3 regions of the Dyella sp. PARNA 12/25 genome follow, and region 3 is predicted to be linked to each of the others. Evidence: predicted binding sites of a transcription regulator. Region 3 holds the regulator's gene; each other region holds the start of a gene.

Region 1 (2,267 bases), on a different contig from region 3:
CAGAGCATGCCGCAGTGGGCCAGGCCGTAGGCAAAGCACAGGGCGGGATACACGAAGAGCAACACCAGCGCCCCATCGACCGCGAATACCTTGGCAGTGCCCAAAAAGCCCAGCGCCATGCTGACCACGCTCACGATCGCCGCTCCAATGGCCAGCGCTTCCAGGTGCTGGCGGCGTTCAAGCTCGTCGCTGCCCAATACATAGCGGATGGAAACGAATACGGCCCAGGCGACCGGCAATACGGGCGACAGTGCCGTCAGCACCTTGAGCCAGCCGGCGTCCATGGTTTTCTGCAGCGGCCACACGTACAGCATGACCAGCACATAGGCGAGCATGGCGGGCATGAATTCACGGGCATAGCGGTATTCGATCGGGCGGCTGCGCTCCCGCCTCACTGCGCGCTGGGTGTGGATCATGAGTGGCAGCGATGCCGCGAAACCCAGCACGCCCACCACACGCAGCAACACGCCACCTTTCGTCATCAGCCACAGCCCGCCAGCCATCAGCGCATAGGTCAGCAGGGTGACCAGCCAACGCGCCCAACGGGGCCAGGTAAGCATGGGGGCGCGAAGCCAGTGCTCGTTGCGCTCCGGCCTGTTCATGACCGGCCACCCCTCGTCTCGACGTACTGCATGAGCTCCCTCCCGAACTGCATGTCAAGTGAACTTGACACAAGGCTAAGGGGCGTCGCGGGGTGTGTCAAGCGTACTTTACACAGGAAGGGTATCGGCCTTCACGCTACGAACTTGAGCGGATCGCCGTAGGATTTTTCCTAAAATGTGACGCAATTTGCACAATCGGCCGGCCTTGGGGCCCGATGTGACGTGACGCAGTTCACACAATTCGTCACCTTGACTTAACAGCCAGTTCTCAGAAAGCGCGCGACGAGGCCGTTTCCACGGCCACTTTCTGGTTGGCATGCCGGTTGCATTAGGCCGGGTAAGCGATCTGGAAGCCAGCTCGAAGGGGGCACGGGCCAGAAGCCAAACAGCGCAGTCGGGGGGCACGCGCCCGGTGTCCGGAAGCGCCACAAACATCCGCTACAACCAACCAAGGTCAAAGGACACTGTATGAAGAAGATTCTCCTCTCCGCTGCACTGGCTGCCGTCTTCGGCGTGGCTGCACTGGCACCGCAGGCCGCCAAGGCCGTCGATGGCACCATCACGTTCAACGGTAAGATCACCTCCACCACCTGCACCATCGCCTCGAGCTCCAATGGCAGCACGGGTACCGCCAGCTTCGCTGTGACCCTGCCGAGCGTCGGTACGGGAGCGCTGGGCACGTCGTCGGGCATTGTCGCCGGCGCCACGCCGTTCAGCATCAACCTCTCCGCTTGCTCGGGCACGGGCGTGGTCAAGGCCTACTTCGAGCCGGGCGCGACGATCAACGCGAACGGCCGCCTGAACGTCGCCGGCGCCACCGGCGTGGACCTGCAGCTGCTCAACAACAGCCAGTCGGCGATCAACCTGGCGACGCAGACCGGCACCACCACGGCCACCATCGCCTCCAATGCTGCAACGCTGAACTACTACGTGCAGTACTACAACAATGGCACGGGCACCGGCGGCGCCGTCGGCGCTGGCACCGTGACCAGCAGCGTGAACTACACGATCCAGTATCCGTAATTCACGCCCTGTCCGCGGCCGGCGTCGCCGGCCGCGGATACCCCGCAACGCCTCCTCGCCGTCGAACGGGATTCCAACGATGAAACGCTTCTTCCGCGCCTTGGGCACGGGGTTGCTGGTGTATTGCTTGGCCTCGGCCGGCGCCAGCGCCAATGTGATTATTGCCGGCACCCGAGTGGTCTTTCCCGCGAAGGATGGCGAAGTCACCGTCCGGCTGACCAACGACAACAGCACGCCAGCCCTGATCGAATCCTGGGTCGACAGCGGCGACGCGCATTCCACCCCTGACAAGGTGGACACCCCTTTTCTGATCACGCCCCCGCTGTTCCGCATGGAGCCGCACAAGGAGCAGAGCCTGCGCATCCTGTTTACGCAGGGCAAGCAGCCGCTGCCGGTAGATCGTGAATCGCTGTTCTGGCTCAACGTGCTGGAAGTGCCGCCGAAGCCGAGCGGCCAGGAATACCAGGGCAAGAATTATCTGCAGCTCGCGATCCGCTCGCGACTCAAGCTCTTTTACCGCCCCGACGGCCTTGCCGGCGATCCGCAGAAGGCACCCGCCCAGTTGAGCTTCAAGGCCGCAGCTGGCGGCGCTGCCACGACGCTCGTCGTGCATAACCCGACACCGTATTACGTCACGTTCAC
Region 2 (2,267 bases), on a different contig from region 3:
TGCCATACTCATGGCGCTGTTTGGTATGGCGCTGATCACCTTCGCCATCCTCACACTGCGGAAGAAGGCTTGGGCGCGTTTCGTCATGTTCGGCATGGTGGCATTGATGTTCGGCGTGCCGGCATTGGGCATGCTGGCGTCGTCGCTCGCTCCGCACCCTGACAACGCGCAAGGTGGTAGCCCGGTTACTGCATTGATGCCTGCGGCCATGGCGGTGTATGCGGGGTGGGCGGTGTTTAGTAAGCGCACTCGCGAGTATTTCGTGCAGCGTCGGCAGGGGGCGTTGACGCCCGCATTGATGGGGGTTTGAGGGGTCGTTGGTGGTGGCCCGGCAGTTAGGCAATGGGGGTCGACGGAGATTTGCCCGCGCTGAAGTGGCGGCTCTTTTAAGCGGAGAGGCAAGATTGGCCCCTCACCCCAGCCCTCTCCCCCGAGGGGAGAGGGAGCAGCAACATTCAGACGCTTTAAGTCCTCTTCGCTATGGCGCGTTGCGGGGTAGCCGTACCGCGTATCGGATGGATCGTGCGGTGCCGATTACGGAGACCTTCTAGGCTTGTATTCAGCACGACGCTGCGAGAGCCCTAAAGGCCATTTTCTTTGGGTTACTTTTCTTTTGGGCCAGCAAAAGAAAAGTGACTCGGCCTTCGGCAGAAGGTCGAAACGCCCGCCGCGCAGGCGGCACGCTGGCGGGATCGCCACATTCAGAGCCAAGAGCAAAGTCACTGGATCCCCGCTTTCGCGGGGATGTCGGTGAGGGGAGCATGCGTTACCGCAAGCCCCCACCCCTCACCCCAGCCCTCTCCCCAGAGGGGAGAGGGAGAAGTGCAGCACACACACAAACCACCCCGCGTCAGGAAGCCGCTATCACCCGCGTCGAAATTCCGACATGGCCTCCATTTCCGCCACCACATCAACACCCAATCACCCCACAAACCCACCAACCACGCGCCCTCCGCACCCCCAGCAAACCCGTGGCACGCAAATTGCTCAAACCACCCCGCGGCCCCCGTCGCAGGAGTGAGTGATGAGTTTGATCAACGACAACCCGTTCGGTTTGCACACCCAGGCACTCGACCTGTGGCAACGCCGTAGCGAAGTGCTGGCCAGCAATCTGGCGAACGCAGATACGCCTGGCTACCTCGCGCGCGATGTCGATTTCAAAAAGGCGCTATCCAACGCCAGCGGCCAAAGCGACAGCTTGCCGATGGCGATGACGCACACGGGGCAAATCAATCCAAACGCGCAAGCCGCTGATCAGCTCGCCTATCGCATGCCGGGCTTGCCGACGATGGATGGCAATACCGTCGATACGCAGGTGGAGCAGGCGAATTTCGCCGCCAACGGCGTGCATTACCAGGCGAGCCTTTCCTTCATCACGGCGCAGATTCACATGCTGCGTACCGCCATCACCGGAGGCCAGGGCTGATGTCGATGTTCAAGATTTTCGATGTAGCCGGTTCGGGCATGGCGGCGCAGTCGCTGCGCCTGAATACCGTCGCCAGCAATCTCGCCAACGCCGACAGCGTGTCGAGCACGCCGCAAGGTGCGTATCGCGCCAAGGAACCGTTGTTCGCCGCGGTACAGCGCGCGCTCGGCAGCGCCAAGAGTGCCGAAGGTGATAGCGCGGTGGGTGTGCAGGTGAAGGGCGTTACCGAAAGCCAGGCCGATGTGCAGGCGCGCTATGAACCGGGCAACCCGATGGCGGATGGCACGGGCTACGTCTATGGCAGCAACGTCAACCCCATCGATGAGCTGGTGAACATGATTTCCGCGTCGCGTTCGTACCAGAACAACGTCGAAGCGATGAACACCACCAAGCAGCTGATGCTCAAGACCCTCGACCTCGGCAAGTAAGCCGGGAGGTAATCACGTGTCCACTATTCCCAGTACCAACAATACGAGCAGCGGCAGCAACACGGGCACGACGAGCACGAACTCGGCGCTGTCCAACACCATGACGCAGGCCGACTTTCTCAAATTGATGACGGCCCAGCTCAAGGCGCAGGACCCCACCAATCCGGTCGACAACTCGCAGTTCGTGTCGCAGATGGCGCAGTTCAGCCAGTTGTCGGCCACGCAGCAGTTGGATACCGATCTGCAGGGCCTGAGCAGCAACGTCAATACAGCCATGCAGACCTCGCAGGTGCTGAGTTCGTCGAATCTGGTCAACCGCCAGGTCATGGTGCCTTCGAGCACGATGAGTTTCGACGGCAGCAACGGCATGCGCGGCGCGGTCAATGTACCCACTGCCACCAGCGTCACCGTGC
Region 3 (2,267 bases):
CCACAACGTGCGTGAGACCCTGGGCATCTGTGACCGCGCCTACATCCTCAACGACGGCGAAGTGCTCTCGCGTGGCACGCCGGCGCACATCCTCGCTGATGAGAAGGTACGCGAGGTTTACCTTGGTCGCGAATTCCGCCTCTGAGTAACTGGAAACCACCCACGGTTCGCCATTCGCAGAAGCAACCCTTCGCAGGCGAATGGCGCTGCTTCCGGGTGTCCCAAATGGCGTCTATAGCGCGTCCGTTACAGACGATAAACCTGAGGTAGTACGCGAATCGGCGTTTGACCTATGGCCTCGCGTTCAGGTCAGGAGTTAGGATGACCTTCACGTTCATCCCGACCGCCTGGCATGAAACCCGGACTGCAGTTTCGCCTCAATCAGCAGCTCACGCTGACCCCTCAGCTGCAACAGGCCATCCGCCTTCTGCAGCTGTCGCAGTTGGAGCTGGAGGCTGAACTGCGTCAGATTGCAGAAAGCAATCCCCTGCTGGAGTTCTCCGACGACAACCCGGATGGCGTTGACGGCGAAGAGCGCGAAACGATCGAACCGGCGCCGAACACCAGCACCAGCGCCAGCAGCACCGACACCACCATCGACGACGCCGACCCCACCGAGTGGAGTGACAGCGACAGCGGTGGCGCGGCCGAAGACCCGATCGATTTCTCCAGCAGCAGCGGCACCTCTTCGCGCAACAGCGCCAACGGCGACGACGATAGCTTCGAGCCGCAGAGCGCCGCGCAGGAAACGCTGCAGGAACATCTGCTGTGGCAGCTCAACCTCACGCACATGAGCGCGCGCGATCGCACCATCGCTGCGGTGCTGATCGATGCACTCAACCCTGACGGCTATCTCATCGAGGGCATGGAGTCGCTGATCGGCGCACTGCCACCCGACCTCAGGGCGAGTGCTGCTGAGGTGGAACACGTGCGGCGCATGCTGCAACGTTTCGACCCCACCGGCGTGGCAAGCCTGGATCTGCGCGACTGTCTGCGCGTGCAGCTGGAACAGTTCGACCCGGACACCCAGCACCGCGAGCTTGCTCTGCGCATTGTCGACAGCGAACTGGAATTGCTCGCACGCAATGACATCGCTCGTCTGGCCCGCAAATTGAAAGCCAGCGAGGACGATACCGCTGCCGCCGCCGTGCTGATTCGCAGCCTCGATCCACGCCCCGGCGCGGCACTCGATGTCACGCCGGTCGAATACGTGGCGCCTGATGTCTATGCACGCAAGGATGCTGGGCGCTGGCGTGTCAGCCTCAACCCGGACTGCCAGCCGCGCCTGGGCCTCAACCAGCACTATTGCGGCCTGATCGCGCAGGCACGCGGCACCGATGCCAGCTGGATGCGCGGCCAACTTCAGGAAGCACGTTGGCTGATCAAGAGCCTGGAGTCACGCGCGGAAACCCTGCTCAAGGTGGCGGAGGCCATCGTGCGCAGGCAGAGCGCCTTCCTCGACTACGGCCCCGAGGCCATGCACCCGCTGGTGCTCCGCGAGGTTGCAGAGGAAGTGGGCATGCACGAATCCACCATCTCCCGCGTCACCACGCGCAAGTACATCCATACGCCGCGCGGTACGTTCGAACTCAAGCACTTCTTCTCCAGCGGCGTGTCCACCGAAGACGGTGGCAGCGCCTCGGCCACCGCCATTCAGGCCATGCTGCGCAAGCTGGTCGATGCCGAGGACCCGCGCAAGCCGCTGTCCGACCAGGCTATCGCGGAGGAACTGCACCGCAAGGGCATTCAGGTTGCCCGCCGCACCGTCGCCAAGTACCGCGAAGCCATGCGCATTCCCAGCTCCAGCGAGCGCCAGCGCGCTGGCTGAACAGGCTTACGCGTCACCTGTGGCAAAGCGTCCCGGGAACTTGGCAAAAAAAATGACGTCCCTATATTCGTATGTAAGTCGATCCGATGGGATACCTGTCATGTCCAAGGCCTGAAGGTCTTCATAACGCGAAGAGAACTCCAGAAGCGCATAGTGACTATCCCGACTTGGTGAGGAGGCCGGAACAGCGGATCGAAACAACCCCCGGGTTTTTCAAAGGTGTGTCGGCCACGACATAAGCGACCGGCGCATCGACCCCAGCCGCGTCCGCGGCGAGTATCAGAGGAGGCGCAACATGCAAGTTCAGATCAGCGGTCAGCAGATTGAAGTCACCCAGGCTCTTCGAGATCACGTGAATAGCCGGCTCGACCGCCTCACCCGCCTCGATGATCGAATCCTCAGTCTCAACATTGTGCTATCGGTCAACAAATTGCAGCAG

The links. The regulator sigma-54, encoded in region 3, starts transcription at its own class of promoters, with help from an activator protein. The targets are predictions, from matches to a motif close to TGGCACGNGCNTTGC.
Region 1: AC0GUR_RS20780 (fimbrial protein) is a predicted target of sigma-54. The motif match lies at 915-929, and genes of this name have one in related genera.
Region 2: flgB (flagellar basal body rod protein FlgB) is a predicted target of sigma-54. The motif match lies at 973-987, and genes of this name have one in related genera.

What each region holds. Positions count from the first base shown of each region.
Region 1 covers NZ_JBVQCI010000018.1:8,334-10,600, reverse strand. Annotated here, with positions in the region: gene AC0GUR_RS20785 (hypothetical protein) at 1-602, opposite strand, end outside; gene AC0GUR_RS20780 (fimbrial protein) at 1,071-1,625, shown strand; gene AC0GUR_RS20775 (fimbrial biogenesis chaperone) at 1,705-2,267, shown strand, end outside.
Region 2 covers NZ_JBVQCI010000008.1:23,492-25,758, reverse strand. Annotated here, with positions in the region: gene AC0GUR_RS15205 (efflux RND transporter permease subunit) at 1-310, shown strand, start outside; gene flgB (flagellar basal body rod protein FlgB) at 1,025-1,426, shown strand; gene flgC (flagellar basal body rod protein FlgC) at 1,426-1,854, shown strand; gene AC0GUR_RS15190 (flagellar hook assembly protein FlgD) at 1,871-2,267, shown strand, end outside.
Region 3 covers NZ_JBVQCI010000004.1:35,146-37,412, reverse strand. Annotated here, with positions in the region: gene lptB (LPS export ABC transporter ATP-binding protein) at 1-145, shown strand, start outside; gene AC0GUR_RS10435 (RNA polymerase factor sigma-54) at 353-1,828, shown strand; gene hpf (ribosome hibernation-promoting factor, HPF/YfiA family) at 2,124-2,267, shown strand, end outside.